4 regions of the Massilia luteola genome follow, and region 2 is predicted to be linked to each of the others. Evidence: predicted binding sites of a transcription regulator. Region 2 holds the regulator's gene; each other region holds the start of a gene.

Region 1 (5,630 bases), on a different contig from region 2:
CCGGCGCCCTGGTCCGGCGCGGGCGCGGGGCGGGTGGGATAACTCATGTTGCAAGTGTAACCGAAGGTGCAACCGATGTTCCATTTTTGTTTCACGCTGAAACTGTTGAGCGTAAACATTTCCGCCTGCCGTAAGAATCGGGTAAGGCGGCCCACTTAGGATCGATATCAGCCCGTCAACCTGAACGGCGTATGACTAAAAAACGGAGACAAAAGTGGAAGATGATATTGTCCAGCGGGTCAAGAGCGACCCCAATTACCAGAAGCTCGTCCGGACCCGCTCCCGCTACGGCTGGATGCTGACCTGGGCCGTGATGATCGTGTACTACGGCTTCACGCTGCTGAACGCGTTCGACAAGGGGTTCATGGCCTCGAAGATCGGGTCCGGCGTCATGTCGTGGGCCGTGCCGCTCGGCCTGTTCGTGATCCTGTTCACGATCGCGATCACCGGCATGTACGTGCGCCGCGCCAACAATGAATTCGACGCGCTGACCGACGCCATCCAACGCAACGCCGCCGCCGGCAAGGAAAAGGTCAGCGCATGAAGACGACAACCCTCATCCGCAGTGCCGCCGCCGCGGCCCTGCTGGCCGCCACCGGCGCCGCGCTCGCGTCGCCCGACCTGGGCCAGGCCACCAAGCAGGCCACCAACTACACGGCGATCGGCATGTTCGTCGTGTTCGTGATCTTCACCCTGTTCATCACGAAGTGGGCCGCCAAGCGCACCCGCTCCGCCTCCGACTTCTACACGGCCGGCGGCGGCATCACCGGCTTCCAGAACGGCCTGGCGATCGCCGGCGACTACATGTCGGCCGCCTCGTTCCTGGGCATTTCCGCCGCCGTGTTCGCGAACGGCTTCGACGGCCTGATCTATGCGATCGGCTTCCTCGTCGGCTGGCCCGTCATCACGTTCCTGATGGCCGAGCGCCTGCGCAACCTGGGCCGGTTCACGTTCGCCGACGTGGCCGCCTACCGCTTCGCCCAGAAGCCGGTGCGCATGTTCGCGGCATCGGGCACCCTGGTCACCGTGCTGTTCTACCTGATCGCGCAGATGGTCGGCGCGGGCCAGCTGATCAAGCTGCTGTTCGGCCTGGACTACTGGATCGCCGTCGTGATCGTGGGCGTCCTGATGATGGTCTACGTGCTGTTCGGCGGCATGACCGCGACCACCTGGGTGCAGATCATCAAGGCCGTGATGCTGCTGGCCGGCGCCACGTTCATGGCGTTCTCCGTGCTGGCCATGTACAACTTCAGCCCGGAAGCGTTGTTCGCCAAGGCCGTCGAAGTGCACACCAAGCATGATGCGATCATGGGCCCGGGCGGCTTCATCAAGGACCCCATATCCGGCATCTCGCTCGGCATGGCGCTGATGTTCGGCACGGCCGGCCTGCCGCACATCCTGATGCGCTTCTTCACCGTCCCGAACGCCAAGGAAGCGCGCAAGTCGGTGCTGTGGGCCACCACCTGGATCGGCTACTTCTACATCCTGACCTTCATCATCGGCTTCGGCGCGATCGTCCTGGTGAGCACCAACCCGGCCTTCAAGGACGCCGCCGGCAAGCTGCTGGGCGGTAACAACATGGCGGCCGTGCACCTCGCGAACGCGGTCGGCGGCGACGTCTTCCTCGGCTTCATCTCGGCCGTGGCCTTCGCGACCATCCTGGCCGTCGTGGCCGGCCTGACCCTGTCCGGCGCCTCGGCCGTGTCGCACGACCTGTATGCCACCGTGATCAAGAAGGGCCAGCCGGCCCCGGGCAGCGAACTGCGCGTGTCGAAGATCACGACGGTCTGCCTGGGCATCGCCGCCGTGCTGCTGGGTATCGTGTTCGAGAAGGTCAACGTCGCGTTCATGGTGTCGCTGGCCTTCGCGATCGCTGCCTCGGCCAACTTCCCGGTGCTGTTCATGTCGGTCCTGTGGAGCAAGTGCACGACCCGCGGCGCGACCGTGGGCGGCTTCCTGGGCCTGGCCACGGCCGTGGGGCTGACCGTGGTGTCGAAATCGGTGTGGGTCGACGTGTTCCACAACACGGCCGCGATCTTCCCGTACACCTCGCCGGCGCTGTTCTCGATGACCGTGGGCTTCGTCGGCGTCTGGCTGTTCTCGGTCACGGACAAGAGCCCGCGTGCCGCGATCGACAAGGCCGGCTTCGAGGCGCAGGAAGTGCGTTCCGAGACCGGTATCGGTGCCTCGACCGCATCGGCGCATTGACGGGTTGATGCACGCAACCGCGGCTCGGGGAGCCCGCCCTACGGTTTGCGATGATGTTGGTCGACGCAAAAACGGCGGGCTTGGGGGAGCCCGCCGTTGGTTCGCCTTGACGTAGGGCGGGCATTTGAGGCCGGGGGCCTCAAATGAAACGTGCACACGAGAATTCGACCCGCCGCGTGCGGGTCTTTTCGTTTACGGCGCCACGTCCCCGGCCTTTTCCGCGAACGGCCGCGCGTAGCGCACGAGCGAGATCAGCGTCTTGCCCGGCTCCTCATTGAACATCTCGTGCGCCGAGTTCTCGAACCACACGAGCTGCTTCGACGGCGCCTTCACCTTCGCGAACCATTCCGCCGTCGCGGACGACGAGACGTTGTAGTCGTGCCGGCCGTTGAAGATGACGATCGGGCAGTCGAACGTCGTGTAGACGCTGAAGTCCTGCGTGAGCACGTCCGTCAGCATGCGGCTGCTCGAGAAATCCGTGCCTTCCCACATGGTCTTCAGGTCGGCATCCGTGTATTCCGGCGCCAGCTTCGTGGCCGCCGATTCCGCGTCGAAGTCCGTCCGGCCGTACACGGCGCCGCCGTAGCGTGCGAGCCATTTGCGCTGCAAATATAAATCCTTGAGCACGAGCGGCTTGCCCGGCGCGGCGTACGGCGCGATCGATTCCAGGTCGCGGATGGCCTGTGCATTGCCCTCGCGTCTGGCCGCATCCATCGCGAACTGCCAGCCGCGGCGCTCGCTCTCCATGCCGTCGGTGATCTGGGCCAGGCCGATGTACGCGTGCAGCCAGTCCGGATGGCGCCGCGCCAGCTGGATGCCGAGCGACGAGCCCCACGAGTGGCCGAGCACGAAGATGCGGTCCTTGCCGAATTCCTTGCGCAGCCACGCCACCATCTCCTCGGCATCGAGCAGCATGCGCGCGCGGGTCATCGTCGGCGCGACCTTGGCCGGATCGTTGGCCGCATAGGTCTTGCCGGCGCCGCGCTGGTCCCACTGCACGACCGTGAAATATTCTTCCCAGCCGCGCTGGAAGTACCAGCTCGTCGGCATCGACACATAACCCGGACCGCCGTGCAGCATCAGCAGCACGGGATTGCGCAGGTCCGTGCCGCGCACGCTGATCCACTGGTCGATGCCGCCGATGCGCACGGCCCGCGTCTCCTCGACGCCGTGCGGGGTGACGATGCGGCGCATGTCGGCGATGATCTTGACCGCGTCCGCGCGGCTGTCCGGGCCGGCGGCGCCGGCGGGCGTGGCGATGGACAGGCCGGCCGGCAGCAGGGCGCACAGCCTGGATGGGTGTCTGAACATGGTCTCCCCGGTGATGAGTGGTCGCGCGAAGTCTGTTCAATTTCATGGGGTGTGTCAATCGCCCCGCTTGTTTCATCGCTGTTTCATATTGAAACGCCCTGCAACGAATTGCCGACGGCCGGGCTTGCCGCGCGGGCCCAAGTCCTTGAAAATCCAGGCTGTCCGCGTTCGGCAACGATTGGCACGGTCTTTGCAATGCATGGACCATAATCCAACAGACCCGCTACGAGAAAGGTAAGGACATGAGCCAACAATCCGCCGGCGCCAAATTCCGCCAGGCCGTCCAGGAAGAACATCCGCTGCAGGTCATCGGCGCCATCAACGCCAATCACGCCCTGCTGGCCAAGCGCGCCGGCTACCGCGCCATCTACTTGTCCGGCGGCGGCGTGGCGGCCGGGTCGCTGGGCTTGCCCGACCTCGGCATCAGCGGCCTGGAAGACGTGCTGATCGACGTGCGCCGCATCACCGATGTGTGCGACCTGCCGCTGCTCGTCGACATCGACACCGGCTTCGGTGCGTCGGCGTTCAACGTCGCGCGGACGGTCCGCTCGCTGATCAAGGCCGGCGCGGGCGCCTGCCACATCGAAGACCAGGTCGGCGCCAAGCGCTGCGGCCACCGTCCGGGCAAGGAGATCGTCACGCAGGGCGAGATGGTCGACCGCGTCAAGGCCGCCGTCGACGCGCGCACGGACGACAACTTCGTGATCATGGCGCGCACCGATGCGCTGGCCGTCGAAGGCCTCGACAAGGCCGTCGAGCGCGCGGTCGCCTGCGTGGAGGCGGGCGCCGACATGATCTTCCCGGAAGCCATCACGAGCCTGGAGATGTACGCGCAATTCAAGAAAGCGGTGAAGGTGCCGATCCTCGCCAACATCACGGAATTCGGCGCGACGCCGCTGTTCACCGTGGAAGAGCTGCGCGGCGCCGACGTCGACATCGTCCTGTATCCGCTGTCCGCGTTCCGCGCCATGAACAAGGCCGCCGAAAACGTCTACGAAGCCATCCGCCGCGACGGCACGCAGAAGAACGTCGTCGACACGATGCAGACGCGCGCCGAACTGTACGAGCGCATCGACTACCACAGCTACGAACAGAAGCTCGACGCGCTGTTCGCCCAGAATAAATCCAAATAAAGGAAACCGAGCGATGACCGACGTGAAGACCGACACCCCAACCTTCAAACCGAAAAAATCCGTGGCACTGTCCGGCGTCGCCGCCGGCAATACCGCGCTGTGCTCCGTGGGCCGCTCCGGCAACGACCTGCACTACCGCGGCTACGACATCCTCGACGTCGCCGGCAACAGCGAGTTCGAGGAAATCGCCTACCTGCTCGTGCACGGCAAGCTGCCGAATGCGGCGGAACTGAAGGGCTACAAGGCCAAGCTGAAATCGCTGCGCGGCCTGCCGCATGCGGTGAAGGCCGCGCTGGAAGCGCTGCCGGCCGGCGCGCATCCGATGGACGTGATGCGCACGGGCGCGTCGGTCCTCGGCTGCGTGCTGCCGGAAAAGGACGACCACAACATCGCCGGCGCGCGCGACATCGCCGACCGGCTGATGGCGTCGTTCGGGTCGATGCTGCTGTACTGGTATCACTACAGCCATAACGGCAAGCGCATCGACGTGGAGACGGACGACGACTCGATCGGCGGCCACTTCCTGCACCTGCTGCACGGTACCAAGCCGTCGGACGAGTGGGTCAATGCGATGCACACGTCCCTGAACCTGTACGCCGAACACGAATTCAACGCGTCGACGTTCACCGCGCGCGTCGTCGCCGGCACCGGTTCCGACATCTATTCGGCCATTACCGGCGCGATCGGCGCGCTGCGCGGTCCGAAGCACGGCGGCGCCAACGAAGTCGCGCTCGACATCCAGAAGCGCTACGAAAACGCGGACGAAGCGGAAGCCGACATCCGCAACCGCGTGGCGAACAAGGAAGTCGTGATCGGCTTCGGCCACCCGGTCTACACGATCGCCGACCCGCGCAACAAGGTGATCAAGGAAGTGGCGCGCACGCTGTCGCACAGCGCCGGGTCGATGAAGATGTTCGACATCGCCGAGCGCCTCGAGTCCGTGATGTGGGACGTCAAGAAGATGTTCCCGAACCTCGA
Region 2 (5,630 bases):
GGATCACGCACGTGTTCCAGGGCCAGCACGACAAACGCCTCGCGTTCGCCGACCTGCTCGCCAAAACGGGTGTGACGGCCGAGGAATGCGGCTACATCGGCGACGACGTGATCGACCTGCCGCTGTTCACGCGCGTCGGCTTTGCCGTGACCGTGCCGAGCGGCCATCCGGAAGTGCGGCACCGCGCCCATTACGTCACGCAGAACCCGGGCGGCCGCGGCGCCGTGCGCGAAGTGTGCGACATGGTGATGCGCGCCCAGGGCACCTACGAACAGGCGCTCGCGCCGTATTTCGGTTAATTTCAGGATAAGCGCAGCCATGGCCCCTGCCAACTACAAGCGCACCGCGCACCGCTGGCGCCTGCTGGCCCTGATGCTGACCGCCGTGTTTTTTGCGTTCGGCAGCTTCTGGCTCGTGCAGGTGATGCAGGGCGAAGAGACCACGCCGGGCGCCAATGCGGGCAACGAGCCGGACTACATCGTCGACAACTTCAGCTGGGTGCGCATGTCGGAGGCCGGCAAGCCGCGCTACGTGATCTCGGGCGAGCGCCTGACGCACCGCCCGGCCGACAACACGGCCCTCGTCGACAAGCCCGTGGTGCAGAGCCTCACGGCCGAACACCCGCCCATGACGATGACGGCGGAGCACGCGCTCGTCAACCAGAACCAGAACCAGATCGACCTGACCGGCAACGTCGACATCCAGCGCCCCGGCAACGCGACGTCGCAGCCGCTGCGGATCCGCACCGAGGTCCTGACCTTGCTGACGGACGACGAGATCGCCAAGACCGACCGGCCGGTCCACATGACGCTCGGCAGCGCGTCGATCGACGCCGTGGGCATGGAGGCCAACAACGCCACCCAGCAGATCGCGCTGGGCGGCCGCGGCTCGGCCACCTATCCGCCGCGCCCACCGCGCCCGCCGCGCTGAAGCCAATTGAGAGGATAAACGAATGAAGAAAATACTCGCCGCCGCCATGTTCCTGCTGGTGCCGCTGGCTGCTTCGGCCGAGAGGGCGGACGCCCTCAAGCCGGTCAACATCAAGTACGACAAGGCCAACAGCGACCTGGTGACGCAGAACTATGTCGTCACCGGCAACGTGATCATCACGCGCGGCACCATGGTCCTCAAGTCGGACCGCGCCGAGGTCAAGGAAGCGCCGGACGGTTATCACACGTTCATCCTGACCGCGGATCCGGGCAAGCTCGCGACCTTCCGCCAGAAGCGCGACGGCGGCCCCGACCTGTGGGACGAAGGCCAGGCCCAGCGCATCGAATACGACGAACGCAACGACCTCGTGAAGCTGTTCTCGAAAGCCATGATCCGCCAGCTCGAAGGCCAGAAGGTCACGCAGGAAATGGACAACGAATTCATCTCCTACGATAACCGCAAGGAAGTGCTGGTCGGCCGCAACGACGCCAGCGGCGCGGACAAGCCCGGCAATGGCCGCGGCAGCATCACGCTGCAGCCGCGCCGCACGCCCGCGCCGGCCGCGGGTGCCACGCCGGCGGGCAAGCAATGACGGAGGTCCGCACGATGGAGGCCCATACGGACATCCCGCCGGCCGAATGCGGCGGCAGCACGCTGGTCGTCAACGGCCTGCAGAAGAGCTATGGCAAGCGCCTGGTGGTGCGCGACGTGTCGCTGCAGGTCGCGTGCGGCGAAGTCGTCGGCCTGCTGGGCCCGAACGGTGCCGGCAAGACGACGTCGTTCTACATGATCGTGGGCCTGGTGCCGTCGGATGCCGGCAGCATCGACATCAACGGCACCGACGTCACGAGCCTGCCGATCCACCGGCGCGCCCTGCTGGGACTGTCGTACCTGCCGCAGGAAGCGTCCGTGTTCCGCAAGCTGACGGTGGAAGAGAACATCCGCGCCGTGCTGGAATTGCAGCGCGAGAACGGCAAGCCGCTCACCAAGACGCGCATCGCCGAACGCCTCGACGAGCTGCTGACCGAGCTGCAGATCGAAAAGCTGCGCGAGAGCCCGGCCCTGTCGCTGTCGGGCGGGGAACGGCGGCGCGTGGAGATCGCGCGCGCCCTCGCGACGAATCCGCGCTTCGTGCTGCTCGACGAACCGTTCGCCGGCGTGGATCCAATTGCGGTCATCGAGATCCAACGTATCGTGCGCTTCCTGAAGGAGCGCGGCATCGGCGTGCTGATCACGGACCACAATGTGCGCGAGACGCTGGGCATCTGCGACCGCGCCTACATCATCAACCAGGGGGCGGTGCTGGCATCCGGCCGTCCCGACGACATCATCGCCAATGAATCGGTGCGGCGCGTCTACCTGGGCGAACACTTCCGAATGTAGTCATGAAACAGACGCTGCAACTCAAGACTTCACAGCACCTTGCACTGACGCCGCAACTCCAGCAGTCGATCCGGCTGCTGCAGCTGTCGACTCTCGAGCTGCACCAGGAAATCGAGCAGGCCCTGAGCGAGAACCCGTTGCTCGAACGGCTCGACGATCCGCTCGACCGCTCCGTACGCCTGCTGGCCGACGGCGCCATCAACAGCGCGCCGGCATCGATGCAGGCCGGTGAGGCGCCGGCCGCGCAGGGGCCGAGCGCGGAGGGCGGCGCGCCCGCCGAGAACGGCAGCGGCGAGAGCGGCGCCGATGCCGGCGGCGACAGCGGCGAAGGCGCCGGCAGCGAAGGCGGCGAGGACTGGGGCGAATTCGGCCGCAGCAGCGGCAGCGGCGGCGAGGACGAGGACGGCCGTCCGCAGCTGGAAGCGAGCCCGGTCACCTTGCGCGAGCACCTGATGGAACAGGTCCGCATGACGTGCTGCGCGGCGCGCGACTGCGCGCTGGTGGAACTCGTCGTCGACGCGCTGGACGACAATGGTTATCTGGACGAACCGCTGGACGACATCCACGCGCGCCTGCCGGCCGAACTGGAGATCGAGTTCGAGGAACTGCGCATGGCGCTGGCCCTCGTGCAGAGCATGGACCCGCCCGGCGTGGGCGCGCGCAGCGCGGCAGAATGCCTGGCCCTGCAGATCCGGCGCATGCCCGGCGTGCCGCTCGTCACGCGGCGCATGGCGCTGGTCATCGTCGAGAAATACCTGACGTGGTTCGCGCAGCGCGAATTCAACAAGCTGAAAAAGGCGCTGGACTGCGACGACGAAGACCTGCGCGAAGCCCAGACCATCATCCGCCAGTGCAATCCGCATCCGGGCGCGGCGTTCGCGTCGGATGTGTCAGACTTCGTCGTGCCGGACGTGATCGTGCGCCGCGCCAAGGACGGCTGGAGCGTGCAGCTGAATCCGGAAGTGATGCCGCGCCTGCGCGTCAACAGCGTGTATGCGGCGCTGATGAAGCAGGGGAAATCGGAATCCCAGCTGGGAGCACAGTTGCAGGAAGCCAAGTGGCTCATCAAGAATATGCGTCAGCGCTTCGACACGATCCTGCGCGTGGCCCAGGCCATTGTGGATCGCCAGCGCAACTTTTTCTCGCATGGCGCCGTCGCAATGCGGCCCCTTGTTTTACGTGAGATAGCTGATACACTAGGTCTACACGAGAGCACAATTTCTCGAGTCACAACTCAGAAATACATGCTGACCCCGCACGGCATGTTCGAGTTGAAGTATTTCTTCGGGAGTCACGTTGCCACCGAAGCGGGAGGCGAAGCATCGTCGACGGCAATACGGGCCCTCATCGTACAACTCACAGGAGCAGAAGACCCCAAGAACCCTTTATCCGACAGCAAGATCGCGGAGATGCTAGGGGAACAGGGAATGGTTATCGCGCGGCGCACGGTCGCCAAATACCGTGAGGCGCTGAAGATCCCTCCCGTCAGTCTCCGCAAATCCTTGTAGCGAGCTCTAGTAGCAAGCTCTTGCAGCAAGCTCTGGCAACAACGCTGCCTCCATGCCCGGATGCGCGCACGGCACGGCAGCGAATCTTCAAAGGAGTGTGTATGAATCTCACTATCAGCGGACATCATCTCGATGTAACCCCAGCAATCCGAGAATACGTACAGAACAAGCTTGAACGCATTACCCGCCATTTCGATCAAGTGATTGACTCCCACGTCATCCTCTGCATCGACAATCTCACCGAGAAAGAAAAACGCCAGAAAGCCGAGATCAATCTGCGTCTCGCAGGCAAGATCGTCCATGTCGCCAGTGCCGCGCACGATTTATATGCCGCGATCGACATGCTGATGGACCGCCTCGACCGCCAGGTCGTCAAGTACAAGCAAATGCTCAAGGATCATGACAACGCGTGCATCAAGCGCATGTCCGAAGGGGGAGAGGAAGAACCCGCCGCCGCGTGATGCCACGCGTGCAGCAGCATCAATGACAAAGGGCGCATCGGCGCCCTTTTCGATTTTATGCGCCACCCATGCGCGTTAGAATGCGGTTCTGCTTATTCCAATAACACTTCAATAACACGAGACATGACCGAACACGTGCAAACGCGGGTCGCCAACCGCACCGGCATCATCACCCTGGACCGCCCCAAAGCCCTCAACTCGCTGTCGCTGGACATGGTCCGCGCGCTCACCGCGGCCTTGCTCGCCTGGCGCGGGGATGCCGGCGTGGACGCCGTCGTCATTACGAGCACGAGCGAGAAGGCGTTATGTGCCGGCGGCGACATCCGCTTCTTCCACGAGGCCGGCAGGGCCACGCCGCGGACGGGCAGCCCGCTGCTGGAAGATTTCTTCACCGAGGAATACGCCCTCAACCACCTGATCCATTTTTATCCGAAGCCGTATATCGCGCTGATGGACGGCGTCGTGATGGGCGGCGGCATGGGCATCGCCCAGGGCGGGCCGGACTGCGGCCTGCGCATCGTGACGGAGCGTTCCAAAATTGCCATGCCCGAGGTGAACATCGGCCTGTTTCCGGACGTGGGCGGCAGCCATTTCCTGTCGCATGCGCCGGGCCGCCTGGGCCACTACCTCGGCGTGACCGGCGTGACCATCGGCGCCGCGGACGCCATCTACGTGGGGCTGGCCGACGTGTTCGTGCCGTCGGCGCAGCTGGATGCCCTGCGCGCGCTGGTCGACGCGACGCCGGGCGCGCAACTGGCCGCCGCGATCCGCGCGTTCGCGGCGCCGTATGCGGCGCAGGCCGGCACGGGCGAGCTGGCGGCGCAGCGCGATGCGATCGACCGCCACTTCGGCGCGGATTCCGTGGCGGCCGTGATGGCGTCGCTGGAGACGGACGCGAACCCGTTCGCGCAAAAGACGCTGGCCACGATGCGCCAGCGCTCGCCGCTGATGATGTCGGTGACGCGCGAGATGCTCGTGCGCGGCGCCAGTCTCGGCGTGGCCGACTGCCTGCGCATGGAACGCTCGCTCGTGCGCCGCACCTTCGAACACGGCGAAGTGCTGGAGGGCGTGCGCGCGCTCGTGATCGACAAGGACAATGCGCCGCGCTGGAATCCGCCGCTGCTGGCCGACGTCACGCCGGAGATGGTCGCGTGGTTCTTCGCGCCCGTGTGGCCGGCGCACGCGCATCCGCTGCGCGACCTGTGATCCGGTCGTTTGCCTCTGCGCGTGGGCAAAGGTTGCCCACCCTACGGACTTGTGTCACGCGTGATCGTGCCCACGACAGTCACCGTAGGGCGCGCACCCCGTGCCCGCGACAGCGCACGCGTCACGTCTGCCGCTTCAGGGC
Region 3 (5,630 bases), on a different contig from region 2:
GCAGATCGTCAAGATTTTTTCGGGCGGCCTCAGTGATTACCTGGGCAACCGGAAATGGCTGGCGGTGGCCGGCTACGCGCTGGGTGCGGCCAGCAAGCCGTTCTTCGCCGTCGCGACGTCGGCCCAGCTCGTCCTCGCCGCGCGCTTCGCCGACCGCATCGGCAAAGGGATCCGCGGCGCGCCGCGCGATGCGCTCGTGGCCGACATCGTGCCGGCCGCTTACCGGGGCGCCGCCTTCGGCCTGCGCCAGGCGCTGGACACCGTCGGCGCGTTCACCGGCCCGCTGGTCGCCGCCGGCCTGATGTTCCTGTGGGCCGGCGACTACCGGCGCATCTTCTGGATCGCCGTGATCCCCGGGGCGCTGGCCGTGCTGCTGCTGGCACTGGGCGTCAAGGAACCGGAGCATGCGCGAACGGCGCGGGGCGTCAATCCGATCCGCCGGGACAGCCTCTCCCGGCTGTCCGGCGCCTACTGGTGGGTCGTCATCATCGGCGCCGTGTTCACGCTGGCGCGGTTCAGCGAAGCGTTCCTCGTGCTGCGGGCCATGCAGGGCGGGATGCGGCCCGCGCTCGTGCCGCTGCTGATGGTCGCGATGAACGTCGTCTACGCGCTGTCCGCCTACCCGTTCGGGAAGCTGGCCGATGCCATGAGCCATCTGCGCCTGCTCGTCGCCGGACTCGGCTTCCTGGTCTGCGCGGACCTGGTGCTGGCGCACAGCGGCGCCTGGCCGGCGGTGCTGCTCGGGGTGAGCCTGTGGGGACTGCACATGGGGATGACCCAGGGCCTGCTGGCGGTGATGGTGGCGCAGACGGCGCCGCCCGACCTGAAGGGCACGGCGTTCGGGTTCTTCAACCTCGTCGGCGGCATCGCCACGCTGGTGGCGAGCGTCGTCGCCGGCCTGCTGTGGGAGCGCGCCGGCGCGGCCGCGACCTTTCATGCGGGCGCGGGATGCAGCGTGCTCGCCGCGGTCCTCATCGTCGCCCGCGGCCGCGCGGCGCGCGGCGCCCGCCTCCATTGACGCGCTCCGGCTTTGCTCATACACTGCGGATGGTTGCGCTACCATCCAAACACGAGACCGGCTGTTATAACACGCAAACCGCACATCCCGACGTGCGGCGCCGCGTCGATCGCGCAACCGCCATTCCTGGAGGAAACTGTGCAAGACACGCGTCACACGGCCGCACGCCGGCTCGCCGCCACGCTCGGCATCACCCTGGCGGCGGCCCTGCTGCCCGCCGTCGCACCCACCATCGCGCACGCCCGGCCCGCGGCCGACTCGCAGGCGCCGCGCCAGCGCATCCTGCTGGACGACGGCTGGCGCTTCCATCCGGGCGATCCGGCGGGCGGCTCCGCGCCCTATCTCTATGACGTGCGCCCGGTGGTCACGGCGTCCGCCGACGGCAAGGTGGCCGACGCCATCCCCGAAGAAGCGGCGCGTGTCGCGCGCGCGACCACGCCCGTTCTGAAACCGTGGATTCTCCCGAGCGGCAACGCGTTCATCCGCGACCCGGCGCACCGCTACACGCGCCCCGCGGCCGAACCGGTCGTCGACGCCCCGTTCGCCCGCGCCGCGTTCGACGACAGCGGCTGGCGCCCGGTCACCCTGCCGCACGACTGGGCCATCGAAGGCCCGTTCCTCACGACCGGCCCGTACGGCGGCATGGGCCGCCTCAAGACCTGGGGTCCTGCGTGGTACCGGCGCAAGCTGGACATCCCGCTCGCCGACCGCGGCAAGAAGATCTTCCTCGACGTGGGCGGCGCCATGTCGTACGCGAGCGTGTGGGTCAACGGCCACCTCGCGGGCGGCTGGCCCTACGGCTACAACTCGTTCCGCATCGACCTGACGCCGTGGCTGCAGCCGGGCGCCGTGAACCAGCTGGCGATCCGCCTCGACAACCCGCCCGAATCCGCGCGCTGGTATCCGGGCGCGGGCCTGTACCGCGACGTGTGGCTGACGAAGACGGCGCCCGTGCACGTGGGCCAGTGGGGCGTGACGGTGACGACGCCCGAGGTCACGAAGGAGGCCGCGCGCGTCGCGTGGCGGGTCGTGCTCGACAACGAGGGCACGGCGGCGGCCCGCGCAACGGTGACGACGGAACTGTATGCGCTCGACGAGCGCGGACACATCGCCGGCAAGCCCGTCGCGACGGTCGTGGCGCCGGCGACGCCGGTGGCAGCGGGCGCCAGCGGCACCGTCAGCGGCTCGGCGACGGTCGCGCACCCGCGCCTGTGGGGGCCGCCGCCCACGCAGAAGCCGCAGCGCTACGCCCTCGTCGCCACCGTGCGCCAGGACGGCCGCGTCGTCGACCGCTACGAGACGCCGTTCGGCATCCGCACCGTGCGCTTCGATCCGGACCGCGGCGTCATCGTCAACGGCGAACACGTTCCGCTGCGCGGCGTGAACAACCATCACGACCTCGGCGCGCTCGGTACCGCATTCAATGTGCGGGCGGCCGAGCGCCAGCTGGAGATCATGCGCGCGATGGGCGCCAACGCCCTGCGCATGAGCCACAATCCGCCCGACCCGCAATTGCTGGAGCTGGCCGACCGCATGGGCTTCCTCGTGATGGACGAAGTGTTCGATTCGTGGCAGCGCAAGAAGACGCCGCTGGACTTCCACCTGATCTTCCCCGACTGGCACGAGCAGGACCTGCGCGCCATGATCCGGCGCGACCGCAACCACCCGTCGATCATCCTGTGGAGCGTGGGGAACGAGGTGGGCGAGCAGTACACGGGCGCGGACGGCGCCGCGGTCGGGCGCGAACTGGTGACCATCGCGCACGAGGAAGACGCCACGCGCCCCGCGACGAGCGCGATGAACTACGCGAAGGCGGACATGCCGCTGCCGGGCGTCGTCGACGTGATTTCGCTGAACTACCAGGGCACGGGCATCCGCACCCTGCCCGGCCAGTTCCCGATGTTCCGCGCCGCGTTTCCGCACAAGGTGATCCTGCACAGCGAGAGCGCCTCGGCGCTGTCCAGCCGCGGCGAATACCAGTTTCCGGTGCCGGGCGTGCTGAGCGCATCCGTGCGTCCCGGCATCGGCGGCGATCCGGCCACCCACCAGGTCAGCGCCTACGAACTGTTCGCATCGGACTTCGGCGCGTCGGCCGACCGCGCATTCGCGTCGCTGGACCAGAATCCATACACGGCCGGCGAATTCGTCTGGACCGGCTTCGACTACCTGGGCGAACCGACGCCGTATTACGAAGCGCGCAGCTCCTACTCCGGCATCGTCGACCTGGCCGGCTTCCCGAAGGACCGCTATTACCTGTACCAGTCGCGCTGGCGACCGGACCTGCCGATGGTCCACGTGCTGCCGCACTGGACGTGGCCCGAGCGCGTCGGCCAGGTGACGCCCGTGCACGTGTTCACGTCGGGCGACGAGGCCGAGCTGTTCGTCAACGGCAAGTCGCAGGGCCGCCAGAAGAAGGCGCCGTACGCCTACCGCCTGCGCTGGGACTACGTGACCTACGCGCCGGGCGAGATCACGGTCGTCGCCTACAAGGACGGCAAGGAATGGGCACGCGAGACGGTGAAGACGGCCGGCGCCCCGGCCGCCCTGCAGGCGCAGGCCGACCGCACCGCGCTCGCGAGCGACGGGCGCGACCTGGCCTTCGTCACGGTGCGCGTCGTCGACAAGGACGGCGGCGTGGCCCCGCGCGCGCACGACCGCGTGCGCTTCACCGTCGAGGGACCGGGGGAGCTCGTCGCCACCGACAACGGCGATCCGACGAGTTTCGAATCGTTCCAGTCGCCGGAACGCGCGGCGTTCAATGGCTTGCTGCTGGGCATCGTGCGGACGAAGGCCGGCGCGGGCGGCACGATCACCGTGCGGGCCAGCGGCGCCGGGCTCAAGGAGGCGGTGGTGACCTTGCACAGCCGGCCCGCGGCCGACTAGCGACGCCTGGGCGGCGCCGGCGCGACGGTTTCCAGAATGCAAAATCTTCTGTCGAGATTTTTTACATAGCGCTGCCGGAAAGCTGGAATTTTTCGAAGGTTGTTTCGCAAGTCATTGATTTAAAAAGGAGGGGCAAACACTGGCACGTGACTTGCACACGTTTGGTGATGTGCTTGCAGACAAGCGCTGGACTATCCCCCCGATACCTTAACCAGCAGATGACTTGGAGCTAACATGATCAAATCGTTCCGCAAACTGATTCCGGTTGCCGCCGCCCTCGGCCTTGCTTTCGCCGCCTCGTCGGCACAGGCTTTCACGCTGAAGGATGGCAGCAGCGTCCTGGCATCGGATGCCACTACCCTGGACTGGAACACCACCGGTAGCGGCGTCGCCAAAGGCGTCGGCCCGTTCGGTTCCCCCCTGACCGTCGGCCAGAACTTCCAGTTCCTGTACCAGTCGAACCTGGCCAGTGTCGACGGTGACACGACCGCCCTGTTCAACGGTCTGGACTTCAACGCCAACGGTACCAAAGGTGCCGGCAAGACGTTCGAATTCACGATCGTCGCCAAGCTGAACGAGAAAGTGACGAGCCTGACCGGCTCGACCGCCACGTTCGGCCTCGATCCCGCCTCGACCGACAACAAGGTCGCGATCTACTACGACACCGCCGCCAACGCCTCGACCACCGGCGGCACCGGCTTCGACGACGGCCAGCTGATCGCCCTGCTGACCATCGTTCCCGGCAACACCCAGTCGACCTTCACCATCGCCGGTGCGGGCGGCCAGGGTTCGACCAAGATCACCGCCCTGAAAGCCGAAGCCGGTGACTTCATCGACCCGAACTACCTGGACGGCGTGTCGGCACTGCTGTTCGGCGTCAACTTCGAATCGAACCTGAACTACCCGGCCGGCAACTCGGCGACCGCAAACTTCCACATGGGCGGCAGCGCCATGTTCCCGGACTATGTCGCCGGCGACAACGACATCGTGTTCAAGGTCGATGGCTCGAACACGTTCACGAACGCCGTGCCGGAACCGGGCACCATGATGCTGTTGGGCATGGGCATGCTGGGCCTGGTGGGCGCGCAGCGTCGTCGCCGCACGCCGAAGGCCTGATCCGGTTGCCGGACCGGCCTCTTGAAAGACCGCGGTTGCGACCGCGGTTTTTTTACGCCCTCAACGCGCGGCCGGACAATCCCGGCGCGCCGGCAGCGATCCTTCCTGCAGCGCCGCCGCGAAATCGGCACCCCGTCAACTCCTCCCCGAAGCGCGCACGCAACTGCGCCTCCGTCACGACCCGCCGTCCTGGTCGGCTTTCATGTAGATGATCGCGTGCGACAGCTTGATGCCGTCGATGGCCTGGCTGGCTGACTGGAACCTGGGGCCGCCCGTGACGGCGCCCGTCAGGAAGGCGCCTTAGTTGGTCGTGCCGGTGCTCTGCTCGGAAGCGTCGGCACAGGCGCCCTGGGACAACAGCAGCAACGATACGAGCGACAACAGCGTTTTTTCATTTTCCGTTTCCGCGGTGGTCGTTATGTGAACCCGCCGGCGGCAGGCCAGGGAATGGATCGTATCCAGCTCGACAGTATCGCAGCCGATTGTTAGAAAAAAATTATCGGATTCATGCATTTGTTCAAGAACTTTTTCACAAACATAACGTGGCGAGGCTCAGCGACGCTTGGTGCTAAGCTGGACCTGCATCGCAACATTGGAGGACCCAGCCATGCCG
Region 4 (5,630 bases), on a different contig from region 2:
GGCCGCCCAGGTCGTCGACCTGCACGGCCATCAGGCGCGGCGCGAATTCGACGACGTGGGTGTCGAGGTGCATGTCGCGCAGGGCCTTGGCGCATTCGAGACCCAGCAGGCCGCCGCCGACGACGACGCCGGTTTTCGAACGGGCGCCGCATTCCGTCATCTTTTCCAGGTCTTCGATGGTGCGGTAGACGAAGATGTCGTCGCGCTCCTTGCCCGGGACGGGCGGCACGAACGGGTACGACCCCGTCGCGAACACCAGCTTGTCGTAAGCCAGCACTTCACCGTCGGCCAAGGTGACGGTCTTCGCGGCGCGGTCGACGGCGACGGCCTTGGCGTTCAGCTTCAGGTCGACGTTGGCGGCGTGATTCTCGAAGAAGCCCGGCGCGACGAGCGACAGTTGCTCGGCCGTCGTGCCCGAGAAGAATGCGGACAGGTGCACGCGGTCGTAGGCGGGACGCGGTTCCTCGCACAGCACGGTGACGTGGAAGCTTGCCGATTGGGCGGCGTCCGCGAACAGGGTTTCGAGGAATTTGTGGCCGACCATGCCGTGGCCGATGACGATCAGTTTCATGTTGCGACTCCTATACAGCGATAACTTGTTCAGGCGGCGGCGGGCGCCGGCGTTTCGGGGACGGTGAGCGTGAAGCGCACGCCGATGGCGCACAGCGCCGCGACGAGGACGGCACCGCCCAGGATCATCAGGCTCTGGCGCACGTCGCCGGTCGCCTTCATCAGGAAGCCGGCCAGCACGGCGCCGACGTTGCCGCCCGCGCCGACGATGCCGGCCACGCCGCCCAGCGCCTTGCGGCTCACGAACGGGACCAGCGCATAGGTCGAACCGCACGCCATGTGGGTGCACAGGCCGAAGGCGAGCATGGCGACGATGGCCATGGTCACGTTGGTGGTCTGCGAGAACCACAGCAGGCCCAGGCCCTCGCCGATCATCAGGATGAACAGCAGGTTCACGCGGGAATTCAGGTCACCGCGGGCGGCGACCTTGTCCGAGATCCAGCCGCCGAGGGCGCGGGCGAACAGGGCCAGCAGGCCGAAGCTGCCGGCGGCCATGCCGGCCCCTTTCAGGGACAGACCGAAGTGGTCGACGTAATAGGTCGCGGCCACGTTGTGGATGAACAGTTCGATGCCGAAGCAGGCGCCGTAGGTGATGAACAGCAGCCAGGCGCGGTAGTTGCGGCAGGCTTCGAAGAAGCTCGCCCAGCCGCCCTTGCCGCCGCTTTCGAACGGCACGCCCGCCGCGCGCAGCTCGGCGAAGTTGCCTTCCGGGCAGTCCTGCGTGAATTTGTAGTAGACGACGGAAATGATCAGCATCAGCACGCCCGGCGCCAGCAGCGCGACGCGCCAGCCCATCGTTTCGGTCACGCCCAGCATGACCACGGCGCCCAGCAGCAGCGGCATCGTGGCCTGCGCGACGCCGGCGCCGCTGTTGCCCCAGCCGGCCGAGGCCGCGTTGGCGGTACCGACGACCTTCGGGCCGAACATGACGGAGGTGTGGTACTGCGTGATCACGAAGCTGGCGCCGACGGCGCCGATGCCGAGGCGGAACAGCAGGAAGCTTTCGTAGCTCTGGGCCATCGCGACGCCCAGCACCGGGATCGCGCCCAGCGCCAGCAGGCCGGTATAGGTCTTGCGGGGGCCGAAGCGGTCGCACAGCGGGCCGACGATCAGGCGCATGAGGATGGTAATGGCGACGGCTGCGATGTTGATGTCGGCGATCTGGCTGACCGACAGGTGGAACTCGCCCTTGATCACCGGCATCAGCGGTGCGCAGGCGAACCAGGCATAGAAGCAGACGAAGAAGGCCACCCAGGTCAGGTGGAACGCGCGCATCTGGGGCGTATCAAAGGAGAATAGCTTGATGCTGTTTGCTTTGCCGGCCATTTTTATTCCCTTCTTGAAAACGAAAAGGCGCCCGCTGCGTACCGCGGGCGAGAGTGAAGATCGCGTTTGCGGTGCAGCGGACGCCGTTGTCCTGTTTGCCGACCCGTCGTTGGGCCGGCGCTGTATTACCCGGGGATCGCCGTTGATCCCGTTACCTCCGTATTTGCAAGACCCGTGCCAGATGGTTTTCCCGGCCCAGAACGTGGCATCGGCGCCGATTCGCTTCATTGCAGTGCACCATGCACGCAAATAACGCACGCAAATGAAGCATCTCGGCCAGGGGCGTCTCGTGAAGGTGGAAACGACGTTGTGACTGGTATCGGGTGCGATCCGGTCATTCCCGGCAGGCGGGTGGCCGCAACCCGTGGAGCGTCACCCCGCGAAGGCGGGGCCCTAACTTGCTCCGCGTCTACGCAACGTCATTGGGTGCCCGCGTGCGCGGGCATGCCGGCCAGCCGGACCGGCCGTTGCGCGACAAATTCATGAGCACGGCCATGCGCGCGGGCTGGCCGCCGGTGCATGAAGGCGCCGCCGATCACGGCCCTGTTCCGGACGGTCCGACCCGGCCACGAATGCGTGTGCCAGGCGTTTCCTTGGTCTTAGCCGAGCAGATCCTCGACGTCCAGGATGCGCTGGGCCACGTCGGCCAGCCTGAGCTTCTTGTTCATCGCCATCGTGCGCAACCGCTGGTAGGCCTCGTCTTCCGTCAGCTTGTTGCGCGCCATGAGCACGCCCTTGGCCCGTTCGATCAGCTTGCGGTCGGCCAGCTGGCGGCGCGTATCGGACAACTCGCCCATCAGCTTCTGCTCGCGCGTGAAGCGCTTCAGGGCCACGTCCAGCACGGGTTTCACGCGCTCGGCCTGCAGGCCGGCCACGATGTACGCGCTGACCCCGGCGTCGATCGCCGCGTCCATGCTGGACGGCGTCTGGTCGTCCGTGAACAGGACGATGGGCCGCGGCTCGTCGCGCGTGGCGATCACGATGTGCTCGAGGACGTCGCGCGCGTCCGATTCGCTGTCGATGATGATCATGTCCGGCTGGATCTGCGCGATCCGCTCGGGCAGGAAGACGTCGGCCGGCAGCGAGGCGACGATGTCGTAGCCGGATTCCAGCAACCCGATGCGCAGCGCCGTGTTGCGCCGTGCCTGGGCGGCGAGCGCGGCCTCGTCCGTGGCGTGATCCGGCACGGTGTTGACGACGACGATGCGCAGGGTGCGCTGGACCTTAAGAGGCGGTTTCATGCCCATGGGGTATGCAAGTTCCGGGCCAGACACTCAGATATTCAGCAGCCGCATGATATGACTGCGCATCCGCTTTAGTTGTCTTGCGGAAAATATTCACAAAACAGATGGGCTGCATCATAAATCTAAAGTTCATTTATGACTGGGTTGTCCCTATACTGCATCGCAACACGACAGATTTTCACCGGAGATGACAATGACTACCGCAACGATCACCAAGGCGCAGGACAAGGGTCTGCGCCACCATATCGCCGACACCTTCGGCAAGCTCCGCGACCTTGCGATCGAACTGTACACCGCGCACGGCGGCTGGATCGTGCCCGACGTCGCACAGCCGGCCAGCGGCGCGCTCGCCCGCAGCAGGATGCAACGCCACGCCGGCATCATCATCCTGGGCCCGTTCTGCGCAGCCGCGCTGGCCCCGGAAGCCGTCCGCGACATCCCGAACAACTAAGCAAAGCCAAGGATAAAGATCATGACCCCAGTCGAATACCTCACCGTCGGCATCTCGGCCGCCGCCATCGTTACCCGCATCGTGATGTTCGTGCGTAACCCGACCGTCACCGCGCCGACCGAACTGTGGCTGGCCGAAGCGCCGACCGAACTGTGGATGGCCGAATACGCGCAACCGAAAGCGGCCGCGTAAAGCAATCCCGGTTGCAAAGACGTCTCCACACGCCCGGCATTGGCCGGGCGTTGTTTTTTGTACTTACGCACGCGCGCCACTCCCGCTGGCGAATCCGCACAGCATCGTTGTCGGCTGAGCTAGAATGCTTTTTTGCAATTTCTCACCAAGAAAAGCATTCTTGTTCTTCATTTATCCACCCGACTGATGATGCGACTTCCCACTTTCGCCGTTCTCGCCGCGCTGCTGGCGCTGCCCGCCGCCGCCTCGACGCCCGTAACCCTCGACCAGGCCATGGCCAACCCCGACTGGATCGGCACCCCCGTGGAAGCGGCGTGGTGGAACTGGGACGGCAAGCAGATCCTCTATAAACAGAAGCGCACCGGCTCGCCGCTGCGCGACACGTGGCGCGTGAACGCGGCCCGGGCGGGCCATGCGGCGCAGGTGGCGGATGCCGAACAGGCCAGGCTGGACAGCCCGGAAATGCTGTACAACCGCGCGCGGACCCGGGCCATCGTCGTGCGCAACGGCGACCTGTTCGAACGCGACATCAAGAACGGCGCCCTCGTGCAGATCACGCGCAGCAACGGCGTGCCGGTCCAGGCCGTGCAATATTCGGCCGACGAGCGCGGCGTGCAGTTCCGCATCGGCGACGACTGGTTCGGCTGGGATCGCAACGAGCGCGTGCTCGGTCCCATCGCGTTACCGCGCGCCGCCAAGGACCCGAACGCGACGGAGCCCGACGCCCTGCGCGACATGCAGCTGCGCCTGTCGACGATATTGAAACGCCAGAAGGACGAGCGCGACGCCACCCACGCCCGGGCCGAGGCACTGCGCCGCGCCGATCCGACCCGCGCCCCGGCCCCGATCTATTTGGGCGACAAGATCGCGATCGTGAACAGCGCGCTGTCGCCGGACGGCCGCTGGCTGCTCGTCGTGACGGGCCCGAAGACCGCCGACAAGGGCCGCGCCGGCAAGATGCCCCGCTACGTGACGGAAAGCGGCTACGAGGAATTCTCGGAAGAGCGCACGCGCGTCGGCCGCAACACGCCGCACGGCCACGGCCTGAAGCTCGTGAATCTGGCGACGCACGAGGTGAAGGACCTGGCGTTCGACGTCCTGCCCGGCATCGCGGTCGACCCGCTGGCGCAGTTGCGCGCGGCGCACAAGCTCGACCCGCTGAAGGGCAACCGCCCCGTGATGATCGGCTTCGACGGCGAGGCGATCACGTGGAGCCTGGACGGCGCCAACGCGGCCGTCATGTTCCGCGCGGTCGACAACAAGGACCGCTGGATCGCCACCGTCGACCTGCCGCATGCGACGCTGAAGCCCGTGCACCGCCTGACGGACGAGGCCTGGGTCAACTACGACAACAATGAATTCGGCTGGCTGCCGGACAACACGACGCTGTGGTACCTGTCGGAGGAAACGGGCTATTCGCACCTGTACGTGCGCGACGCGGCCGGCCGCACGCGCGCGCTCACGCAAGGACCATGGGAAGCGTCGGACGTGGCCTGGTCGGCCGACGGCCGCACCGCCTGGCTGCTGTGCAACCGCAAGACGCCGGGCACGTACGACGTCTGCGCCGTGAACGCCGCGGATGGCGCCACGCACGAGGTGAGCAACCTGGCCGGCGTGCAGGATTTCCGCCTGTCGCCGGACCAGAACAAGCTGCTCGTCCACTATTCCGGCCCGTACCTGCCGGCGCAGATCGCGACCGTGCCCGCGCACGGCGGCGAGGCCGTCAGGCTGACCGACACCCGCACGCCGGAATTCAGGGCGCACGAGTGGATCCAGCCGCAGTTCGTGACGATCCCGTCGACCCACGGCGCGGCACCCATCTGGGCCAAGCTGTACCGCCCCGCGCA

What was found. The regulator sigma-54, encoded in region 2, starts transcription at its own class of promoters, with help from an activator protein. The targets are predictions, from matches to a motif close to TGGCANGNAANCTGCTTT.
Region 1: the regulator sigma-54 is predicted to act here: its motif matches at 3,699-3,716, upstream of prpB (methylisocitrate lyase).
Region 3: the regulator sigma-54 is predicted to act here: its motif matches at 4,042-4,059, upstream of pepA (flocculation-associated PEP-CTERM protein PepA).
Region 4: the regulator sigma-54 is predicted to act here: its motif matches at 3,148-3,165, upstream of U9J41_RS13725 (ANTAR domain-containing response regulator).

The regions. Positions count from the first base shown of each region.
Region 1 is NZ_JAXOFN010000004.1:123,221-128,850, reverse strand. Features, by position in the region: gene prpR (propionate catabolism operon regulatory protein PrpR) at 1-47, opposite strand, end outside; gene U9J41_RS07235 (DUF485 domain-containing protein) at 215-544, shown strand; gene U9J41_RS07230 (cation acetate symporter) at 541-2,208, shown strand; gene U9J41_RS07225 (alpha/beta hydrolase) at 2,401-3,519, opposite strand; gene prpB (methylisocitrate lyase) at 3,762-4,652, shown strand; gene prpC (bifunctional 2-methylcitrate synthase/citrate synthase) at 4,666-5,630, shown strand, end outside.
Region 2 is NZ_JAXOFN010000005.1:148,435-154,064, reverse strand. Features, by position in the region: gene U9J41_RS08550 (KdsC family phosphatase) at 1-299, shown strand, start outside; gene lptC (LPS export ABC transporter periplasmic protein LptC) at 319-930, shown strand; gene lptA (lipopolysaccharide transport periplasmic protein LptA) at 953-1,522, shown strand; gene lptB (LPS export ABC transporter ATP-binding protein) at 1,519-2,313, shown strand; gene U9J41_RS08530 (RNA polymerase factor sigma-54) at 2,316-3,821, shown strand; gene hpf (ribosome hibernation-promoting factor, HPF/YfiA family) at 3,923-4,282, shown strand; gene U9J41_RS08520 (enoyl-CoA hydratase/isomerase family protein) at 4,406-5,488, shown strand; gene rapZ (RNase adapter RapZ) at 5,624-5,630, opposite strand, start outside.
Region 3 is NZ_JAXOFN010000043.1:25,199-30,828, reverse strand. Features, by position in the region: gene U9J41_RS26770 (MFS transporter) at 1-1,018, shown strand, start outside; gene galB (beta-galactosidase GalB) at 1,157-3,901, shown strand; gene pepA (flocculation-associated PEP-CTERM protein PepA) at 4,136-5,017, shown strand; gene U9J41_RS26755 (hypothetical protein) at 5,318-5,530, opposite strand; gene U9J41_RS26750 (SDR family oxidoreductase) at 5,625-5,630, shown strand, end outside.
Region 4 is NZ_JAXOFN010000011.1:179,288-184,917, reverse strand. Features, by position in the region: gene nirB (nitrite reductase large subunit NirB) at 1-571, opposite strand, end outside; gene U9J41_RS13735 (MFS transporter) at 601-1,896, opposite strand; gene U9J41_RS13730 (hypothetical protein) at 1,871-2,149, shown strand; gene U9J41_RS13725 (ANTAR domain-containing response regulator) at 2,496-3,137, opposite strand; gene U9J41_RS13720 (hypothetical protein) at 3,334-3,591, shown strand; gene U9J41_RS13715 (hypothetical protein) at 3,613-3,783, shown strand; gene U9J41_RS13710 (S9 family peptidase) at 3,973-5,630, shown strand, end outside.